Linked DNA regions of Planctopirus limnophila DSM 3776. The protein of the gene in region 1 binds, or shares a complex with, the protein of each later gene. Links are inferred from orthologs where the notes say so. Each region holds a gene or a part of one and is shown in the gene's direction. Other genes may lie near its edges.

Region 1 (7,461 bases):
TGCCACCAATACTCGGCCGCGCGCCTGCACCAGAATTTGGGATGGAAGGTCTGGCAGCAGGTGTCGCGGGACGAGCTTGTGGAGCAGATGGCCGCGCTGCGGGTGCCGCTGGTCGACTGGCCGCTGGTGGCGAAGGACGACTGAAGGAAGGTGAACTCCCCACAGATGGCCTCGCACCGCCGCCTCCACTGAATCCGCCACCACCACCACCGACTCGACCACCGCCGCCCCCACCTCCACCGCCACGGCCACCACCACCACCGCGCCCAAAAACCTGAGTTTCAGCAAGTATCGTCAAACTTGCGATCACCAGACCTGTCAGAATCCATGCGTAAGTCTTCATCGGGATGTCTCCGGTTGTGAATTCAATTCATCAGTCGATCAAGACGATTACTGCAATGGTGCCGGTGGGCGTCGAACCACCCGTACCGAGGCATCAGGCTGGATTTCATTGCCAATCAGCAGGTTTCTGGAATCGATCTGGAAGGAGTCGTTGTCAAATAACGTGATCTGCCGCGTAACCGAGACTCGACGACCATCTGGCGTGACACCTTCGGCATTCACGATCCAGGCATCTTCCAATGGAGTCCACGTCGCTTCAGTAAATGCTCCACTCTGATCAAACGCCCACGAACGCACAGTACGCCGCAAGGGATCCCAGCCAATACGCTGCGATCCTTTCATCACCCCTCCCCACCGCGACTTCACAACATAATCCTGCATCAGATAATTGCCGTCTTCCGACCACTGGCAGGTGGTTTCGACACGTCCCTCAGGACTTTCGTCAACCCAGTGACCAACCAGCCATTCCAGAGCCTGAAGCTCTTCATGGGCAGTCGCCTCTGTCGATTCAGCCGGAAAATCACGGACACTGGCCATCAGCCACTTTCCGTCACGTTTAAGATGCACCACCGCATAGGGAGATCGCGAACCTGGCTGGCTCGGATCCAGAGTCGTCATGCTATACCCATCTTCAACCGCCACATCCGGACTGATCAATCGCAGCGATGTCAACGTCACGGCGATCTGAGCTTTGGGATAATCCTTGAACAATTCCGCAAATCGGCTTTCGATATTCGCACGACCTTCCAGAATGTTCCCTTCCTCATCCACGGTCTCAGCCAACTCTGTGAATTGCGCTGCAATCGCTTTCGCATCTCCTGCATTAAAAGCTCTCTCAAATCCAGCGGCAGAGGCTTTCAATTCCTCCAGATCGGTTGACTCATTCAGCTTTTTCGACTGAGGAACTTCCTGGGAATTGGCTGGTTCAAGACTTTGTGCCTGCCAGATCGTCAGACTCAAAGTGAAAACAGCCAGCAAAGCGAACACAAATCGAGTACGCATGAGAGCTTCTCCTGGTGTGTGGCAACTGGCGCGACAACCGCATGATCACCATGCTGTGAAGACGATTTTGATTCTCTGCCTCGCGAAACAGTTTGTCACGAAGAATGCCTCGCGATTATTCATCTCGCTGAATAAACACTTTTAGCAGTCAAAAATTGTTTATTCCCAGCCCATGCGCGTGCCCTGCCACCACACCTGACTTTGTCTTAGGCGTCGGGTGGCTGGGGTTGAGCGTCTTCGCGAACCCCCAGTTCGTGTCGAAAATCGCTGGGGCTTGAAGGCTCACTCTTAGCCGCCCGCCGCGCAGTCGCTTAATGGTATCCGTATTACTTCATCACACTTTTCCCTAACTGTTATCCGCCGAATTTGTGACATGGGTGGTTCGCAGATGTCCGCCGTGGGTATAGCCACTTTGCGTAATCAACCGGGCCGAACGACTGAATGTGAGATAGTTCCACGCCCATTGAATCAGCACCAGAATACGGCTTTCAAAGCTGACGATTTGAATCAGATGAATAAACAGCCACAGGATCCAGGCAATGAGTCCTGTGAACTTCCATGTTCCAATCTGCGCGATCGCTGCCTTCCGGCCAATCGTGGCCATGCTCCCCAGATCGGTATAGGTGAACGGTGATAAAGAAACGTTTTGAAAGCGCGATTGAATCGCTTTAGCCACATATTTCCCCTGCTGCATTGCCGCCGGAGCCACACCAGGAACGGCCTGCCCACTGGGAAGTTTGAAATGGGCCATATCCCCAATCACATAAACTTGAGGATGTCCCGGCAGCGTGAGATCGCTTTGAACTTCAATCCGTCCTTGACGATCGAGTGGCGCACCAGTGGCTTCCGAAAGCAATTTTGCAAGTGGTGAAGCCGTCACACCCGCCGCCCAAAGGACATTCGCCGCAGCGATCTGTTCGACTCCCTGTGCCGTCATCACTTCTACACCCGAGGCATCCACTTTTTGAATTTTGACCTGCGTGCGGACTTCCACACCCATGTCCATCAGTTTCTTTTGCGCATTCAGCGCAAGGTCTTCGGCATACGCCATGAGAATGCGCGGGGCCGCATCGATCAGAATGATGCGGGTCTCGGCAGGATTAATAATGCGGAAATCATGCCGGAGTGTATGGCGGGCAATTTCAGCGAGAGTTCCCGCCAGTTCAACACCCGTCGGGCCGGCACCCACCACCACAAACGTCAGCAGATGTTCGCGGGCCTGAGGCGTCGGCAGCTTATCGGCCTCTTCAAAAGCCGTCAGGACACGCCCGCGGATCTCGATGGCATCCTCGACAGTTTTCAGACCCGGGGCATTTTCGGCCCATTGATCATTGCCGAAGTAGCCTGTCTTCGCACCCGCAGCCACCACCAGCGAATCAAATGCGAGTTCTCCTTCCTGGAGCAGAACCCGCCGCCTCGGCAGGTCAAACCCGATCACTTCATCCATGACCACATGGACATTTCTTTGCCTCGCAAAAATCGATCGCAAAGGGGCGGCAATATTTCCGGGAGATAACCCTCCCGTAGCCACTTGATAAAGCAGCGGCTGAAAGAGATGAAAATTCCGTCGATCCACTAGCGTAATATCAACCGGGGTTTTCCGCAGAGCTTTGGCCGTGGTCAGGCCTCCAAATCCGCCGCCGACAATCACCACGCGATGCTTACCAGAAAGGCTCATCAATTTGACTTTCGCTGAAGGACGATGGCCAGGGGCGTTTCAGAAATTCTCTGCATCATGATCATCGAAACGGCCACACACTCGTAACTGCATTCAATGGTCACTTTAATGCTTCACAGTGCCCAGTTCCCCTGACAAATCGACGTTCCGGAAGTTTGAACAACCACTGGAACTGAGATTCTGTGAACGACTGGTCATTGCAAACCTCTTTGATTTATGAGTTTACGGCAAACAGCCCGCTTCCTTGCGACTCGATTTTGTGGAAGTTACACTCTCCATACCGCAAAAGTTTGGTGGAATTGTGTTTTTTCGAGCACAGCCTGCACAAAATCATTTGCATCTCACATGGCAGTTGAACACTTGTGAGTCAAAATTCAGGATATTGCTCCCCGCTCGTTGGGTGGTGGCTCTTCAAATAGAGAAGAATTCAAGGTTAGGCCGATGAAAAAAGACATTCACCCCCAGTATCGCGAAGTTGTCTTTCTGGACATGTCCACGGGCGAAAAGTTCGTCACTCGCTCGACAATCAAGACCGAAAAAACCGGTGATTACGAAGGGCGTCAGCTTCCACTGGTGACGGTCGATATCAGCTCGCTCTCCCACCCCTTCTTCACCGGCAAGCAGAAGTTCATCGATACTGCGGGTCGCGTTGAGAAGTTCCAGAAGAAGTACAACTGGGATAAACGCGAAAAGAAGTAGTGATCAGAGTCCTCCGGGGCTGTTGGCTGGGCCGATTTCATGGCTCCTGCCGGCTGCTGCCGTACCTCATTGCCGTCGGGTCGGCTGATCCGACGGCATTGCCGTTTTCTGGTGGCTAATCAATGAGAGTTCCCGATCCATCGGTATAGCTCACAATCAACGCCAGATTCCTGCTTCCATGAGCGACTTGATGCTCTGATCATCTCTTGTCCTTCTATCGTCCGGATTTTGCCATGACAACCCGCATGTTCCCCACACTTCAGGCCAAGCTCGCACGCTTCGAAGAGCTGGAAGCACAACTTCAGGATCCGGAAGTGCTGGCGGATGTCAGCAAGATGCTGGAAATTCAGCGAGAGCACGGAGGCTTATCAAAAATTGCCTCGACCGTTCGTGAATTCAACACCTTGCAGGACGATCTGCTCGCTGCAGAAACCATGCTGGCGGAAGCCACCGATGATGAAACCAAAGAGATTGCGCAAGCCGAAATCGATGAACTGAAGCCCCGCTTCGAACCACTGAAGACCGAACTCGAAGACATGGTGACCGCCGGCGATTCGCTCACTCGCGGCAGCCTGATCATGGAAATTCGTGCGGGAACAGGCGGAGATGAAGCCGCTCTGTTTGCCCGCGATCTCTATGAAATGTACACCCGGTACGTCGATCTCCAGGGCTGGAAATACGAAGTCATGGAGTTAACCACGTCCGAACTGGGTGGTCTTAAGGAAGTCGTAATCACCATCACCGGTTCCGGCGCCTATCACCGCTTACAGTTTGAAAGTGGCGGGCATCGTGTCCAGCGTGTTCCGGAAACGGAAACTCAGGGCCGTGTCCACACCAGTGCTGCGACAGTCGCCGTCATGGCGGAAGCCAGTGAAATCGATGTCGAGATCCGTGATGAAGATCTTCGAATCGATACCATGCGTGCCGGCGGCCCCGGTGGTCAAAAAGTGAATAAGACCGAATCCGCCGTGCGTATTACCCACATTCCCTCGGGCTTGGTGGTGCGTATTCAGGATGAAAAAAGTCAGCACAAAAACAAAGCCAAAGCACTGCGCGTCCTGCGATCCCGGCTCATGGAATTAAGGGAGTCTCAGGCTCATGCAGTCCGGGCCGAACAGCGGCGAACTCTCGTGGGGTCTGGTGATCGAAGCGAACGCATCCGCACGTACAACTTCCCTCAGAACCGCCTCACAGATCATCGCATCGGCCTGACCGTTTACAAACTCGATCAGATCATGCAGGGAAATCTCGATGAGCTGATCAATCCGATTCTGGCGTTCGATCGCGAAGAACGCCTCAAGGGCAATGTGGCGCCCAGTAATTGAAGCAATTCCCGGAATTGCTTCAATTACTGCAGACTCATCTGCTCATCGATCATCACCACTGTGTGCCATTCTTGCAGCTCTGGGCAAGCATGTCTTCGCGACCAACAACTCGCTGTTATTTCCTGGGAAGCCGATGACTTATCCGCTCACCCCTCTTCCAGGCAGCGTTCGCACTGTTAACTACGAAATCCGCAGGCAGTATATCCTTATAAGCAAAATGTGTTCTTTTGTGCAGTATTCACATCGATTTCATGCCACTCTACCGATGAAATCGATCCTATCGCCCACTCATCGGCCATTTTTGCCGACAGAACGGCTCTTCCGCTCTTCTCTTCGTCTTGACGATTCGCGACTCCTTTGGGAAATTCCCTGAACGAGCGGGCATACGTTCCCGAAAACTTGCCATGAAGGCATGTTCGAAGAAACGGGCCTCTGCAGTATCAGATCTGTGTCTTGGCTGACCAGTTTTTGATCTACGGCGGATCTGCACCGCATTGTGAATGTTGAAACCCGGCTTGCAAAGGAGTGCCCGCGCCGTGAACATCGTTATTCGTCCGCTGCATCAACTGGCCCGTGTGGCCCTTGTCCTGGCTGTCTCTTTTGCTGCCATCAACATCAGCCAGCCAGCATTGGCTCAGGCACCTGCTGCGGATGCTGCTCGTGCTCACAAAGTGGCACTGATCGACATGGCCGTGATCTTCAAGCAGTACAAAAAGTTTGAAGTCCTCCGCGAAGACCTCAAGGCCGAAATCGAGCAGAGCGAAGTCAAAGCCAAGGAAATGGCCACCAACCTTCAGGCCCTTCAGCAGAAAATGAAGAGCTTCAAAGAAGGCAGCCCCGAATTCTCGGCTACCGAAAAGCAACTCGCCACATCATCTGCCGAATTCGAAGCCTTTCGCCGCTCCGCCCAGCGTGAGTTCCTCAAAAAGGAAAGCGAAATTTATCACACAGTCTACCTCGAAGTGACTGATGCCGTCGCCAAGTATGCCCAGTACTACAAGTACACACTGGTCTTGCGGTTCAGCAGCGAAGAGCTCGATCGTGACAATCCTCAGGGATTGATCCAGGGCATGAACCGCCAGGTCGTCTACTTCGAAGCTGAAAACGATATTACTCAGCCCGTGCTGAAGTATCTGAACCAGAAGTTTACAGGTGCCGCTGGCGCAGCAGCCCCACGAGCTGCAGAAGCCACCCGCCCTGGAACATCTCGCTAATCATAAGCAAAGTCACGCCACAGGTCTTAAGTCATTACGACCTGTGGCTCTCTTGCTCTCGTGACTAAGATATCTACAGACTCAGAATTCATGTTGCATCGCTTGCGAGTTCCTGCTGCATCCTAAATTACGATGTAGCTTGATTAACCGGTCTTCTTCCCCGATGGAGCAGGTCATGCGCGCGCCCAGACGCCAGAGAACACTGGAACGGGCCGTTGAAATGAGTGGGATCGGCTTCTTTACGAATGCCGATGTCACCATTTCGTTTCATCCGCAGGCCGAAGGAATGGGGATCAGCTTCCAGCGGACAGATCTCAAATCGACCGGCCCTGTGCAGGCTCGTATTGAGAACGTCATCCGCAAAGAGCGTCGCACCGCCATTTCACAAGGTGGAGTCACTGTCGAGTTGATCGAACATGTGATGGCTGCCCTCGCTGGTCTGCAGATTGATAATTGCCTGGTACGTCTCAATGCTCCAGAACCTCCAGGCTGTGATGGATCAAGCCTCGATTTCGTACAGTGCCTGCTCGATGGTGGGATTGTCGAACAGAATGCCTATCGCGACCTGATCGTGGTCACCCAGCCTCAGGCAATTGTGACCGAAAACGACTCGGTCGCTTTGTCAGCCAGTCCCATCAGTCGGCATGGCCTGGTGATTACTTACGAACTCGATTACGGCCCGCGCTCACCAATCAAACCTCAGTCCTTTTCGCTGGAAGTCACCCCCGAGACATTTATTACCCTGGTGGCTTTTGCTCGGACCTTCGTCGCTGAAGAGGAAGTCAAATATCTTCAAAGCCAGGGTTACGGCCAGCGTGTCACAGAAAAAGATCTTCTCATTTTTGGCCCTGATGGCCCGATTGGAAACGCACTGCGGACGCGAGATGAATGCGTCCGCCACAAGATTCTCGATTGTATTGGCGATTTCGCCCTGATTGGCTGTGATCTGCATGGCCACTTCCGGGCCTTCCGCACCGGGCACCATCACAATCACCAGATTATTGAACGGATCAAGCAGACTCACGAAATCATTCGGGCTCCTGAATATGTATGTTTCCAACCCCACTTCCCTTTAAAAGATTTACCGCAAGAGATGGCCTTACAGTCCTAGGTTGATTGCGTATAACCTTTGATGTGAAAACGAGAATCATCACGTTTCCAGATTGATCGAGAGTATCCGCAGAAAGCACTTTTACCACCT
Region 2 (7,580 bases), 3.9 Mb from region 1 along the record:
TCGACATCCGTCCCAGGACTGTCAATCTGCGAGCACCTGCCCCGAATGGCAGAGGTCATGAATCGCGTTACATTGCTCCGCACAGTGTGGCACACCATGAAGAACCACAACAGTGCCTCCTACTATGCACTCACCGGCCATCCACCCGCTGTCGATGATATCCGCCTGCGCGACACGCTCGATCTCTTCCCGGCTTATGGTTCTGTGGTGGATCGATATGCACCCAATACCAATGGCATGCCGACATTTGTGGCTTACCCACACGTCATTCGCGATGGCGAAGTGACCCCCGGCCAGCACGCGAGCTTTCTGGGGAAAGTGCACGATCCTCTTCTCGTCACCGCTGACCCAAATGCCCCAGGCTTCGGCTTGCCGGAACTCAGCCTGCCAGCCGGCGTTTCGACGGCACGGCTCGAAAATCGTCGGCAACTGCAGCAGATGATCAACGCTCAGGCCAAACTCGGCGATGCAGCAGTCGCTGCACGCGGCCTCGAAGATTATTACTCCCGTGCTGTATCAATGCTGAACTCGCCAAAAATCCGCCAGGCATTTGCGATTGATGAAGAGTCAGCAAGCGTTAGAGATCGCTATGGTCGCACGGAGTATGGCCAAGGCTGTCTCCTGGCACGCCGTCTCGTCGAGCGCGGCGTCAAGTTTGTCAGTGTCTACTACTCGAAGAGTATTGGTGGCCGACGTAAAGAAGAGGGCTGGGATACCCACGGATTTGATAACACCCGCATGTATCCCATTCTCAAAGATTATCACCTCCCCTTACTGGATCAGACATTACCGACATTGATTCTCGATCTGGAAGAACGCGGCCTGCTCGACCAGACGCTCATTGTCTGGATGGGCGAATTTGGTCGCACGCCCCGGCTCAATGCCAATATCAGCCGGGATCACTGGCCGCAGTGCTATAGTGTGCTGCTGGCGGGTGGAGGGACGAAAAAAGGCTACGTCCATGGCACATCCGATAAGACCGGTGCTTTCCCTGAGAAAGATCCTGTGGCTTTGGACGATCTCGCAGCGACGATGTTCTCTGCGATCGGAGTTCCACCAGAGACAGAACTTCGAGATCGCGGCAATCGACCACTCGCTGCAGCGCTCGGTCACGTTGTCTCCGAAATCTTTGCTTAAAGCAGGATCTTCGCCTGGAGTTGGATCGTTGCCTAAAGAAAGATTCTTGCCGGGAGAAGATCAAATTTTGATGAGCTTTTGTGGTCCGGCGAAGACTTGAAATCTCTCGCAAGTTAAGGTCTCTATTCATGAGTAGCGCAGACCATCAGGCACTCGCTTCAACGATAGAACCTGCTTCAGGAATCGAATCCGATGTCGGAAATCAGCCGTCGCACCATTCTTCAACTCGCCGCCTCGGGAATGATTCTCCCCTCCATTCAGCAACTGGCTGTTGCCGTCGAAAACGATCCTTACCAGGACGCTAAGCTCGTGGATGGCCCACCAGCAGCGATTCAACCTGGCAGCTTTACGATTGCCGTTCTCCCGGATACGCAAAACTACAGCCAGAAATTTCCAGAAACCTTTCTGGCCCAGACTCGCTGGATTGTCGAGCAAAAAGCCTCTCGAAACATTGCGGCCGTCTTGCATCTGGGAGATATCACGAACACCAGTTCAAAAATCGAATGGGAACTTGCTCGGGCGGCTATGCAACAACTGGATGGGCAGGTGCCCTACTTTATGGTGCCAGGGAATCACGATTACAGTGCCGGTGGAAGCGCCACTGATCGCAAGACACTTTTTTCAGAATACTTTCCACTGGCCAGTTTCCAAGATCTCCCCACGTTCGGTGGAATCTACGACAAAGAGCCTGGGCGGATGGAGAACAGCTATCATCACTTTGAAACCGCTGGACGCAAGTTTCTGGTGCTATGCCTCGAATTTGGCCCACGCAAGGATGTGGTCCGCTGGGCGAACGAAGTGGCCAAAGCCCATCCTGCTCATGAAGTCATACTGATTACCCATGCCTATATGTACTATGATGATACTCGCTATGACTGGAAAAACCTGGGGACTAAGCAGAACTGGAATCCGCATGCTTACGCCGTGGCAAAGAATACTGGAGACGACGTGACCGATGGAGCCGAGCTGTGGGAACAGCTGGTCAGTCAGCATGAGAACTTTATTCTCACACTCAATGGCCATGTCCTGAACGATGGCCTCGGGCGGCTCACCAGCCAGACACCAGATGGCAGAGATGTGCATCAGATGCTGGTAAATTACCAGGTGAGGCCCCATGGCGGTGACGGCTGGTTAAGATTGCTCGAATTCCAGACGGATGGCACGATTGCCGTTACGGATTACTCACCCGTGCTGAACAAATCCAATCATTCAACGCAAAGCCATTTCGAACTCAAGGGTTCACCTGTATCGAAAAAATCTAAATAAGACTCTGTATTTATGGGGATTGTTCTATCGTAAGGAATCGTCAATAGGCGGTGCAACGCCTGGAGCTTCTTGTCAATCAAAAGCGTGCCGTAAGCAAGGCACGAAAGACGGAAGTGTCGCATACGCTGTTGAGTGAAATCAGGGAATGCGCGTTGGCGGCGGTTCGCCAGAATCTCTTGCCCCCTTTCCAGTTCCACTCCCCTTCAGTAGGAAAGTTCCTCCAATGCTGGTTCAATAGACATTGAATCCCGTGCTTCAGAATCTGGGTGTCATAAGCTCTGGTGCTGCTCGCTTGGGGAGGAATTTGATCGAACAGCGTCTGTTTTACCAGTGAGATAATGTGACTGCAGATTCTCAGGCTTCCGCAAACTCCGGCCAATGGACCATCCGCAAGGTTCTGGAATGGACGACGGCTCATCTGAAAAAGCATGGCTCAGCCACTCCGCGCCTGGATGCCGAAGTTCTTCTGGCACATGCCCGTCAGTGTCATCGCATTCAGCTTTACACTCACTATGATGAAGAACTCACGGAAGAAGTTCGCGCCAGCATGCGCGACCTCGTCCAAAGGCGAGCCAGGCAAGAGCCTGTCGCTTATCTGGTGGGTGAACGCGAATTCTTCAGTCTCTCTTTTTCTGTGAATGCCGATGTCCTCATTCCACGACCTGATTCAGAAACACTGATCGTCGAAGCGATTTCCTGCCTCAAACCCACACCCGCAGATGACACCGCTTCTGTCGCATCTCGCTCTTGGCGGATTGTCGATCTGTGTACAGGTTCAGGATGCCTGGCCATTACTCTGGCCCGGCAGCTTCCCACAGCCCAACTGATTGCGACGGATCTATCCGATAAAGCTCTGGCGGTGGCGAGGCAAAATCTCGCACGTCATTCATTGGCCGACCGCGTGGAATTGCGGCAAGGCTCGCTACTGGAACCACTGGAGAACGAACCACCCTTTGACCTGATTGTTTCGAATCCCCCTTACATTCCCACTGCGGATATCGAATCACTCGAGGAAGATGTTCGCCGGCATGAGCCAAGGCTGGCACTGGACGGAGGGGCCGATGGCATGGATCTGCTGCGACCTCTCATTGCTGAAGGAGCGAAACATTTGCTTCCCGGGGGATGGATGCTTCTCGAATTCACTTCCGAGCAGGCACCAGCCCTGATGAATTACGCACAAGCCCAGCCTGACTGGTCGCTGGTGCAGGTTGTCAAAGATCTTTCACAACTGCCGCGAGTGCTGAAACTGCAGAAAAGATCCTGAATGGCTGATTTCTGAACTTACTTTGGCAGTTTGAACTGTCGATTGCTGGCGGCTGTCATGTCTCGATTTTTTCATCCCGAATTGCTGAAGCCTCTCGATTCTGGAGAACTCCTCCTGGAAGGATCGGAAGCGCATCACGCACTCCATGTGCTGCGTGTTAAAACAGGTCAGCAAATTGTGCTCTTTGATGGGCACGGAAACTCGGCTACAGCCGAAGTCATCCGTCCCGGTCGCAAAGATGTCGGTCTCAGAATCGTGAGTGGCATCCAGCACTCATCACCACCCGCTCTGCAATTGACACTGCTGGTCGCGACTCCCAAAGGGGATCGGCTCGATTGGATGGTTGAAAAGCTGACAGAACTGGGCGTATCGAGATTTGTTCCGCTGATCACTCAAAGATCGGTCGTCGATCCGCGAGAAAGCAAACTGGAAAGACTCCGGCAAACCGTGATCAGTGCCTGTAAACAATCCCATCGCGACTGGCTGATGGAGATCGAAGAACCAGCGCGCTTGACCGACTGGTTGAACAGGAAAGACCATCCGACCCAATGGTTCGGCAGTTTGCAAGCTCCGCTTGTCGCTCGAAAAGCCTCCAACGATTCACAGCCGATCGCCTCTGCAAATTCCCGCATGCCATTAGAAAATACATCGTTAGCGATTCTGATTGGCCCGGAAGGGGGCTGGACTTCTGAAGAAGAATCGCAATTGATGACCTCTGGTGCGCGCCCTGTGCGACTGGGGCAATTTGTATTGAGGACAGAGACAGCCGCAATTGCGCTCACATCGCTCGCCCTGAATGAATTCTCACTTTAAGACTGCTGGTGCCTTCGCGAAAACTTTCAATGAACCTCGTCAAAACGTCGCTGCACATCGCCACGGTGTCGCTCAAGGGACGGTTTATCGGCCAAGATTGCCGATCATTGGCACGGATTGAGATCATCCCGTATTCCGGCGAAGTCTCCCGCCTCTCTTTGTCGATAATCTCGATATCGAAACGGGCTCTTGAACGGCTGGTGAATCTGATCACCCAAGGAATGTGAACCTGCCATGCTTGCACATGATCAGCAAAGCTGGCTGCTGGTAAAATTCACGCCCAGGCGTGCAATTGCAGGAATGCTGTGGATATCGTTGAGTGCGAGCAGTTCTTCCTGCTTCATGATGCCCGATTACCATCAGCCGGGCGGGTTCAGCAGTACCTATTACAAAGCGCTGCAATTCCACCAGCATACCGCCATGGGGACACCCGGCCACGCGACTGTGGTTCCGGGAACTCCACCGCCGGGCATGCATCTCCCGGTTGATTCCCCCTCTGGCAGTCAGTCTCAAACAGGGACTTCGCCACAGGATGGCATGGTCGATCCCTCCATTGCTCAGTCGCCACACTATGGGGCGACTCCCCATAGTGGCTACAACTTTGGTTTCTCATGGCCAGATTTTACGCCACCCCAGCCGCCAGTTGGGCACGATGCCGCCGCTCGACAGAAATCCTACCTCCAGTTTAACCAGCCTTCCCAAAACTCCGACTCTTCAGCTTCCAGTAAGCGGAAGAAGTCCTGAATTACATGGCTCACCAGGATATGACACTGGAATCAGCGTTCTTGAGCTGAGCGATTATTTTCTGTGCACTCACTCCCGGACTTCCTCTCGACAAGATTTGTCGAAACGAATACGTTCCGCCTGAAACGAAAAAAATCGGCAAGGATCGCCTGTTTTTTCGTTCGTCAAATCGTGGAGTTTGTCGACACGGAAGATCTCTCCTGGCATTACAAATCCGGGAAGAATTTCCAGCAGGCTCAAGGATGAGCCTTCAATGTAGCACACCAAGGATGGTGGGTATGCGACCACAAATCATCGGCATGGCCCTGGCGGTTCTGATCGCCTTCTCCGGGTGCGCATCCTCGAAGGGGAGTCTCTTCGGCTCGAAATCCAAATCCACCGATAGCACAAACTCGAAAATTGCCAGTTCCAAATCAGACGGGAAGAAATCTCCCAAGCAGGAAGAGCTGGAAGATCTGCTGGGCTCTCGCAAAGAGACTCCCGTCGCCTTTCGCGGTGGTTCTGGAACTTCTCCTTCAAAGAAAAAAGACACTCGGCTCGAAAACCCGGATCAACCGTTTGGAGATAACACACGCCTGTCATCCAATCGATCGATTCGTGATCTCATGAGAGATGGGGCCAAGTACGAATCGCAACAGAAGTGGGATCAGGCCGTCGACGCTTACGAAAGTGTCCTCTTAAGTGAGCCTCAACACGCAGAAGCTCATCATCGTCTGGCTGTGATCGCCGACCGTCGAGAAGATTACCGTCTGGCTGATCAACACTATCGCGTGGCGATGCAACGAAAGCCCACAGATGCCAATCTCCTCAGCGACGTCGGTTATTCTCACTTTCTCCGCGGCGAACTCGACCGGGCCGAAGGCTATCTGAAGCAGGCCATCGAATCCGATAACAAACACCGAGTGGCCCATTTGAATCTCGGTCTCGTTTACGGAAAACAGAACCGCTATGACGAATCGCTGGCGATGTTTCAGGCTGTCGCCTCGGAAGAAGAAGTCCAGCGGAATATGGCGACACTCTTTCCGGATGGCCCACCTGCAGGACAGGATACTCAACTGGCCAGCCATCGAAATGCGGCTGCAGTTCCCGCAGGTCGAACGCCTCGAAATGACCTGATGCCCGAATGGGCCAACACTCCCGCTGGCTCTCAACCTGCAGGTTCAACATCCACAAACTCCATGATTCCACCGGCAGGCAACCCCACTGCCAGCGATGCCTGGGCACTGTCATCTCCAGGAATGTCATCTCCAGGAATGTCATCTCCAGGTATGGCATCGAATGGGATGAACAGTTCTCCTGCCAACGCCGGAGTCGCTAACGCTAATTCGTCGAACTCTCAGCCATCTGGCAATGATTTCTGGCAAGGCAATGCTGCCACAAACACAGCCAGCCCTGATTTCCCGCCCCGCTCTTCGAGTGTCCCCTCCACAGGTCTGGCGCCTCGAACACAAATGGCCAACATTTCGCCACCTGCTCAGGGCATGCCGACTGCCAATGGATCGTTCAATTCACCAGAATCAATGGCAGCTCGTTCTTTGGGAACACCCATGCAAACGAACTCAGCCGCTCTGGCTGCTGAACTTGCCATGAACTCGGGCTGGGGCAATCTTTTTCCCACAAGTTCCAATTATGGAACTCCGGCGGCATCGTCAGCACAGCAAGGTGGCCCATCGGTACCACAACTTCCCGTAATGACGCAGCAAACGGCCTGGCCTCAAGCTCCTGGGGAATATCGTGATCCGGCCGCAGGCAATAACCTCTCAGGCAATAACCTCTCCAGGGGTGGCAATCCTCCAGCGACAGTCAGTCCGACGGCTCCTGCCGGGATGCCTGGTGATACGAGAAACATGAACCCGCCTGGCACGAGTGCCGCAGCAGGCGTCTGGCCCACCACCAGTGTTCCGTGGAACTCCCCCACCAGCAATCAACCATCCGCCTCCAGTTGGGGAGACTCATCTCAACTCGCCAATAGGCCTCAAGCGAACGGCGCCATGAATCAGGCCCCGCCATCGATGCCTCAGATCCAGGCCGGCCCTTCGAGCAGTTCAACTTTTGATCAGCAAAGTATGGCTGACACAGAAAAACCACCACTGTTCCCCTCAGTCCAATGGGCCTCTCCTCACTCAACTCCCTGGAATTCAACGACTCAAGGCTCAGTCACTCAGTCCGGAAATGAACTCTCGTCGCAAATTCAACCCGCCGGCTTCCAACAGGAAGCTGATCCGCGCAGTTCAACTTCTGGCCAGGGCTCGGCGACCGGAAACATGTCCCGCTCCAATGGAAATTCACCTGAGCCATGGCCCTATGGCCCTGCCGCAAGTACCAATCGACCCAATGTTCGGCCCACTGCTTCCTT

Evidence for each region.
Region 2: the proteins of prfA (region 1) and prmC are in contact, whole or in part, in a crystal structure (PDB 2B3T), measured with the Escherichia coli proteins. The link is inferred for Planctopirus limnophila DSM 3776 from one-to-one orthologs.

Annotation. Positions count from the first base shown.
Region 1 is NC_014148.1:1,177,395-1,184,855, reverse strand. The notes cover bases 3,157-6,000. They hold prfA (peptide chain release factor 1), read left to right. Parts: upstream 3,157-3,954; coding sequence 3,955-5,046; downstream 5,047-6,000. Other genes in these bases: PLIM_RS04790 (OmpH family outer membrane protein), read left to right, coding at 5,583-6,000; PLIM_RS04805 (type B 50S ribosomal protein L31), read left to right, coding at 3,464-3,721. Outside these bases: PLIM_RS04820 (tetratricopeptide repeat protein), read right to left, coding at 1-343; PLIM_RS04815 (YybH family protein), read right to left, coding at 391-1,344; PLIM_RS04810 (NAD(P)/FAD-dependent oxidoreductase), read right to left, coding at 1,691-3,022; more of PLIM_RS04790, read left to right, coding at 6,001-6,260; PLIM_RS04785 (UDP-3-O-acyl-N-acetylglucosamine deacetylase), read left to right, coding at 6,436-7,371. UniProt on the Escherichia coli protein: Peptide chain release factor 1 directs the termination of translation in response to the peptide chain termination codons UAG and UAA.
Region 2 is NC_014148.1:5,094,801-5,102,380, forward strand. The notes cover bases 1,743-4,705. They hold prmC (peptide chain release factor N(5)-glutamine methyltransferase), read left to right. Parts: upstream 1,743-2,743; coding sequence 2,744-3,667; downstream 3,668-4,705. Other genes in these bases: PLIM_RS20425 (metallophosphoesterase), read left to right, coding at 1,743-2,403; PLIM_RS20435 (RsmE family RNA methyltransferase), read left to right, coding at 3,725-4,480; PLIM_RS20440 (hypothetical protein), read left to right, coding at 4,510-4,705. Also shown: PLIM_RS20420 (DUF1501 domain-containing protein), read left to right, coding at 1-1,137; more of PLIM_RS20425, read left to right, coding at 1,330-1,742; more of PLIM_RS20440, read left to right, coding at 4,706-4,707; PLIM_RS20445 (hypothetical protein), read left to right, coding at 4,715-5,224; PLIM_RS20450 (tetratricopeptide repeat protein), read left to right, coding at 5,503-7,580. UniProt on the Escherichia coli protein: Methylates the class 1 translation termination release factors RF1/PrfA and RF2/PrfB on the glutamine residue of the universally conserved GGQ motif, i.e. on 'Gln-235' in RF1 and on 'Gln-252' in RF2.